DNA from 3 places in the Acetobacter sp. A11-2 genome. Region 1 is predicted to be linked to each of the others. Evidence: riboswitches for the same ligand, from Rfam matches in the RefSeq annotation. Region 1 holds a riboswitch; each other region holds the start of a gene.
The links. Region 1 has a riboswitch for cobalamin ahead of ABNV41_RS09110 (DUF2147 domain-containing protein). Riboswitches for the same ligand answer to the same signal wherever they lie in the genome.
Positions count from the first base shown of each region.

Region 2: another riboswitch for cobalamin. It lies ahead of ABNV41_RS10325 (CbtB-domain containing protein); the one in region 1 lies ahead of ABNV41_RS09110 (DUF2147 domain-containing protein).
Region 3: another riboswitch for cobalamin. It lies ahead of ABNV41_RS11765 (TonB-dependent siderophore receptor); the one in region 1 lies ahead of ABNV41_RS09110 (DUF2147 domain-containing protein).

Region 1 is NZ_CP157843.1:1,868,635-1,870,897, forward strand. Features, by position in the region: gene ABNV41_RS09105 (carbohydrate porin) at 1-829, shown strand, start outside; cobalamin riboswitch at 908-1,147, shown strand; gene ABNV41_RS09110 (DUF2147 domain-containing protein) at 1,189-1,653, shown strand; gene ABNV41_RS09115 (sorbitol dehydrogenase family protein) at 1,766-2,263, shown strand, end outside.
Region 2 is NZ_CP157843.1:2,128,464-2,130,726, reverse strand. Features, by position in the region: gene ABNV41_RS10330 (LysR substrate-binding domain-containing protein) at 1-297, opposite strand, end outside; cobalamin riboswitch at 415-635, shown strand; gene ABNV41_RS10325 (CbtB-domain containing protein) at 1,041-1,259, shown strand; gene ABNV41_RS10320 (CbtA family protein) at 1,283-2,017, shown strand; gene ABNV41_RS10315 (carbohydrate porin) at 2,136-2,263, opposite strand, start outside.
Region 3 is NZ_CP157843.1:2,403,850-2,406,112, forward strand. Features, by position in the region: gene ABNV41_RS11765 (TonB-dependent siderophore receptor) at 1-1,092, opposite strand, end outside; cobalamin riboswitch at 1,227-1,459, opposite strand; gene ABNV41_RS11770 (Na+/H+ antiporter) at 1,512-2,263, opposite strand, start outside.

The DNA of each region.
Region 1 (2,263 bases):
TTCTACTTCTATTTTACTGTGCACATTCATGACCATGTGCTCTGCGCCCATGGCTATACGAGAACCAGCTGGTTGGAGTGTTTACCCCAAAACATCATGGGGAGGCACAGTACGCTTTCGGCCAACGCATGATCTTATCCTGCGCACAGGCATTTATCGCATAGGCCCTAAAGCCCGCGATAACACAGGCTGGGCATGGGGCGATGAGCCTTATACGGGCATTCAAACTCCGGTTGAATTAACGTGGGAACCGTTTTTTGGCACGCGTAAGCTTCCCGGTCATTACAAAATCGGCTTTGGCCACGATACCTCGCCTTACCCGGATATGGTTGGCACCATTCCGGCCGCTTTTGCGGGGTCTGTGCATCCACACAAGCTCAAGCCGCGTGATACATTTTATATAGAGGCAGATCAGATGGTGTATCGCAGCCATGGCGAACACCAAATGGCTGGCGGCTACGTGTTGGCAGGGTTTATTCATAACACGCCAAGTAACTCTACATTCTCAAACGAATTTTATGCTGGCGCTTCCCTTCTGGGCATTATTCCCCACCGGCCATTGGATCGTCTGGGCGTGATGTATTCCTATTACCAGCTCAGCCCCCGTCTGGCCTACGGGCAACGCATGCGGGAAGCTGCTGGCGTTCCGCTTGGCCCTTATATCAATGGACCACAAACGCATTCCGCGATTCTGGAAGCGTATTACGGCATTCCTGTCACACCGGGTTTGGTTATTACGCCGGAGTTTGAATATATGATGCGCCCCGGAGAAACCTCGGTTATTCCCAATGCCATTCTGGCGGGACTTAAGGTTATTGCTGCATTGTAAGGCAAAGCGAGGCGCAAAAACCTCTCACCTGCTCTGCTTTTCCCATACTGGCACCAAGTCCTCTTATTGCTAGAATAAATGCTTGAACAGATGGATGGTGCTGCGCAAGCGGCTTAAAAGGGAATGCCGTGCACGGTTTTTGCTCCATATTTGGAACGAAATCTCATAGTCGGCAGCTGCTCCCGCAACTGTAAGGGGAAGTTTGACCTGCTGCCGGTCACGGCTAGCCACTGGCCGGTAATACGGCTGGGAAGGCAAAAGGTCTAACGCACACCATATCCCCAAGCCAGGAGACCTGCCTCCATCAGGCACATCACACCGGGCGGGATGAACCGGTAGCGGCAGGACAAGGCAGCAAAATGTACAAACATGCCTTTAGCTCATTTATAACAGCACTGCTTCTTGCATGGGGCACCATACCTTCTCATGCTCATGCAGAAAACGCCTCCACACCAACCATAACAGGACAATGGATTACAGAAGACGGCAAAGGCGTGTTCGATATCCATAGCTGTGGTGATAAGATGTGCGGGAATCTTGTAGGGTTGAACCTAACGCAGGATGAAGAAGCTTCTAGCCGCAGAAAAACTGAATGTAACCTTCAGATGCTCAAAGGCTTCCACCCCATGGAAGACCGACATGACCATTGGAAAGGCCACATTTTTGACCCTCAAAGCAAAAATACTTACGATGCCATTATATGGGTGGCGGAAGACGGCTCCCTGAAATTGCATGGTTTTTTAGGTTTGGAACTTTTTGGCAGAACAGATACGTGGCAGCCATTTCATGGCCATATAGGTAATAACTGCCGCATTAACCCCTGAGCATACCTGCATCAACAGGGCATGAAATAGGTATTATGCCGTTATAACAGGTTGCAAGCTCAGGCCTTCTCTATAAAACCATTCACAATTTGGCATTCAATATTTCTCCGCAATGTTTCATTCCGACAGGGCGGAGCCCGGCTTTGTAGGGAGAACCCGAAGAATGAGACAAACGCACAAGGGGCAGCCTGTAGCGGAATGGTGTGCATCCCCTAACGCCATGCGCTTGAACAAGCTTTTACGTATGTCCCGGCGAGATGTGCTTTTAGGTGGTATTGGTCTTTCTGTTGCAGGTGCAACGGGTGCAGCCCTTGCGGCAGATACTGCTCCTGCCACCCCAAACAATGAAGATCTATCCCGCTTTATGCAGGTATCCCAGCGCCTGACAGATAGAGAGACGTTAAACCCCCAGATTGGCGCGGCCCTGTACGCCAACATCGTGCAAGCCAATGCAGATCGGAAAGACAAACTTAACGCCCTGCATACCCTGCTGGAGCGGGAAAAATTTACAACAGCATCAGCCTTTGCACATGCTGCGGAAAAATCTGATCCAAAGCTTAAAGATGTCATCCACGAAATTCTAACCGGCTGGTACCGGGGCATTGCAGAT
Region 2 (2,263 bases), 260 kb from region 1:
CGCGCAGGTAATGGTAAGGGGGGGCGTGTGGTTGCGGATATCTGCCGTGGCCGTGGCCAGTTCTTCCAGCAATGGGGTGATGCGGGAATAATAAGTGTGACCCGCTAATGTAAGAGTTCCTGTTTCCTTATCCCGCAAAGGTGTGCCTAAAATATTTTCCAGATCCCGAATATGGCGGCTGATGGCTGCGTGATCTACGCGCAGTTCTGCTGCGGCCCGTCTGATACCGCCTGTGCGTGCAAACGCCGTAAAGGCATTGAGCATGGCTAGAGGGGGAATGCGGTATCGTTGGTCCATAAGTCGCCAGTCAGGGAAAAGTCTGCAGAAACAGGTGGGTTAAAATGGCGGCTCTGGCAAGAGTTATACCTGCATAATCAGGCAAAGATTGAAATATGAAGCAAAAATAAGGTAAGGGTTGCGCCATCTTACAACGGTCCCGCGCAAGCGGGTTTGAAAGGGAATGCCGGAGGTTCCTGCTTTGGAACCCAGTCGGCAACTGCCCTCGCAACTGTAGGCGGAGAGTCTATTACTCCTTAGCCGCATAAAGCGGTAGTCACTGGTGTTCGCATCGGGAAGGCTGAGTAATGCGCAATGACCCGCGAGTCAGGAGACCTGCCGTTGTTGTCTTGTTTAATCGCCGGGCGAGGGAACCGGAGATGGATGATTTGCGATGTTTACTCCTCTGCCCTCGGCAGATTTCTCCTTAAATACATCTTGGGCTTTTGTCTTCACGCGGCGTGGTGAAGTGTAACAATGCTTTGTGTTCCAAATAGAATTTGGAAGAGGTTTTGGTATGCTCTGCACCGTTGATTGCTGGTTGGCGAGAATCTGACGGATGGAGCAGGCAAGTATCTCACATGCAATGATGTTCCTTTCGGGTGCCGCTTTTCTCAAGGTGGGAGAGCAGCAGGCGTGTTCGGAATGCCCTTGCTGTTAGGCTTCGTCCTTCTATGATGAGGGCCGACCAAACCATGAAGTTCTGTTTCACACTCTTTTGTGCCTGCTCTGGCGGGCTTTAAATTTAAAAAGGATACAACATCATGAGCACATCTGTTCATACAGCTATGCCGGTTGCGGCAGCGGGCCAGAGCATTCCGGTTCGTGCCATTCTGCCTTGGGCTGTTTTCGGCCTGATTGTTTCTGCATTGCTGATCTACTTTGTAGGTGCAGAGCAGGGCGCCACTTCCCTGATTTCCGGGCATGCTGTGCATGAGTTTGTGCATGATGGCCGCCATCTTCTTGGTTTCCCCTGCCACTAAGGCACGAGAGGAAAGTTTTACTCATGGTTGGTCGTCTTTTAGCCCGCGGCATGGTCGCGGGCATTCTGGCTGCATTGCTTTCTTTTGTATTTTCAAAAATTTTTGGTGAACCGCAGGTCGCTTTGGCTATTGCGTTTGAAGCCGCTCAGGATGCTGCTGCAGGTGCCGCGCCAGAACCTGAACTGATAAGCCGTGGTGTGCAGGCATCTTGGGGCTTACTTACTGCTGTGCTGATGTACGGTGCCGCATATGGCGGTATTTTTGCTATTGTTTTTGCATTCGCCTATCAGCGCCTTGCAACATTAAGCCCACGCGCTATGGCATTATTGCTGTCTGGCGTTGGGTTTTTAACCTTTGTGCTGATACCAGATTTAAAATACCCACCCAATCCACCCGCAGTTGGGCAGGAAGAGACCATTGCACTGAGGACAGAAATGTATTTTGCAATGGTTGGCCTTTCTATTGCCATTTCCATGATTTGTTTGTTGGTGGGGCGCGCACTGTCTAACGTAATCGGGTATTGGAACGCTGCTGTATGTAGCATTATTCTGGGTATTGCGCTTGTCGCCGCTGTGCAATTTGGTCTGCCAGATTTTAATGAAGTGCCAGACAATTTTCCTGCTGTAGTGCTTTGGCGTTTTAGAGAAGCATCTATCGGAATGCAGATTGTTTTGTGGTCTGTATTGGGGCTGGTTTTTGGCGCTTTGGCTGAAAAATGCCTGCCATCAGAAAACGGTGTGGCGCGGAAGACTGTCTGATTTTTCCGAGCGGCCTTCTATACAAACTGTGCGTGTATAAAAAAGCATTTCCTAACGTTGCCATTTTTCCCATTTATGGAATGGCAACCGAAAGGGAATGCTTTTTTATTTATAATTTTTAGAAAGTGATGTTGGAATGGAGCCCGAAAATGGCTTCATTCCCGACAAGACGGTTGCCCGTCCAATCCGTCACACCGCCAGAGGGATGCCAGACATACTGGAAGTCTGGCTGCATGACCCACCAAG
Region 3 (2,263 bases), 540 kb from region 1:
TGTCATATACCCCAGACCAATCACCTGATCGAACCTGCCCCCGAATGAGGATAAATGCGCCGTGCCCCGCACAATGGCCTGATTTTGCGTGGTGTGTTCACGCTCGCTCCCCACATCACCGTAATATCCTAGCCGACTGTAATATTCATCTTCCATATTATAGGCGCTGTAGGTGTGCAGGTTGCTCTGTATCAGCCGGGCCGTCAGCCCCAGATCAAAATTATGGGTGACATCATAGCCCAAGCGAATGTTGGCGGAGCGGTTATCGTTTCTGTCCCCCCGGTGGCGCTGTTCCTTGTCTGCGCCAAAATAGCGGCCGATATAGCGCGGGATTTCATGAAAACCATCCTGCCGGTAATGGGAAAGTTCAACATTGTAATGAAACTTTCCCTTACTGCCGCGCGCGCCCATAACCTGATTGAACGTGCCGTAAGATCCACCTTCCACCCGCACAAAAGGCGTAAACCTGCCCTGCCCCTGTGCTGTGGTAATATCAATAACCCCGGCCATGGCATCTGCCCCGTACAGGCCGCTTTGTGGCCCGCGCAAAATTTCTATGCGGCCCATGCCATCGGTCACAAACTGCGCAGCATCAAATGCGCCGGAGGTGGAGCTGCCATCGTTAATATCCATGCCATCCAGCCGCACTTTCACCTCGTTGGCATTGTTGCCGCGCATGAAAATGGAGGTGGTGCCGCCAAAGCCACCCGAACGCACCACATTCAGCCCCGGCTGGCGGGCCAGAATATCTGTAAGCGTGCGGCGCTGCTGGGTGAGGATCTGCTTTTCTGTCACAATCGTCATGGCCGTGCCAATTTCATCCGCCCGCATGGGGTGGCGGGCCGCACTTACCGTAACGTAATCCGGGTAAGCCTGCGTGCTGCGGGCCTGCACAGCTTGCGGGCCCTCCGCTGCATGAGAGAGAGGCGCCTTTTGCGCCGGAGCGGTGGCGGCGGGTGTTACGGCCACTTTGGCATCAACGGTGTTTTTACCCGTTGATGTAGCGGGGTTTACGGCATCTGCCGCCATGGCGGCAGTGGTTTCTACCAGCAGCAGGGAAGAGCCGGTAAGCAAAAGGATTTTCAGGCACATGGGTTAAGGCAATCTCGCGGTTTAACAGCGTTGCCACGAGACTTGGCCCGGCTTTTTCCACCACAGGGCACAAACCACCCCATTGGCTGACCGCTTGCCCAGCCTGCCAGCACACCCCGGCTGACATGCCCCGTCTGCAACTGTGTGCTGATGGCAGGTCTCCTGGCTTGCGGTTTTTCGGTTGTGGCACCCCTTCCCGGAAAGGTTTGTTCCAGTGGGCCAGCGCTTTGCGCCGTGCGTGCACATCCATGCCGCTTACAGTTGCGGGGACAGCCCGGGAATATCGCAAAACCATTGCAGGCAATGGCGCGGGCACCCGGTTCCCTTTTCATTCCCCTTGGGGGAAACCATCATGCGGTGTGGTTTACAGGCTGGGGGTGGCTTGTCAACAAAAGCACGCCCCAGTGTGGCGGCTGGCTTTAGGCTTCACGCGGGAGGCGCTGAGACTGGGAGCGAATAACCTGCTCCTCATAATCCAGTTCCTGCTGGAGCTTCCATTCTGTCTGGTCGTTAATCTCACTGCGCGATGTCATATCCCGCATGGCCTGCCGTTCGGCCCGCAGCAGTTGCAGGCGCAGCGCCAGTTCCATACGCGCATGGCGTAGGGCGCGGCTGCGGTCTAGCGGTGTGATACGCGGCGTTTCGTCCTCTTCTTCCAAACGGCTGTGATACAGCTGATACAGGCGGTCTATCACCTCCTGCCGCAGGGCTTCATCTGCATTCTGCCCCTCGGGCTTTGCCAGTGCTGTGCTGTTTGGGTTGGGCGCTGGCGGTTGCGCGCGCGCTTTTGTCAGCACCGCAAGGGCTGCGCGTATCAGCTTCTGGCGGGCCATGTTTTCTTCCTGCGCGTTCTTATCCACCGTCTCCTGCGGCAAAAAACGCAAACACAGCGGAATGAACACGCTGGCTGCCAGCAGGGAAAGTACAATCACCCCCGTAGCGGCCACCACCACGGCATCGCGCATGGGAAAGGCATCTGTGCCATCCGTGCCTTCGGGCAGGGAAAGCACAGCCGCCAGCGTAACGGCCCCGCGCACGCCAGCAAATGTCAGCAACATGCTGCCTGCAAAACCTGTGGGTTCAAACGGCAGGCTGCCAATACGCGCCACCACCCAACGGCCGAAAACGGATGTCCATACACCTGCAAAGCGCATGGCCAGCATAATGGCGT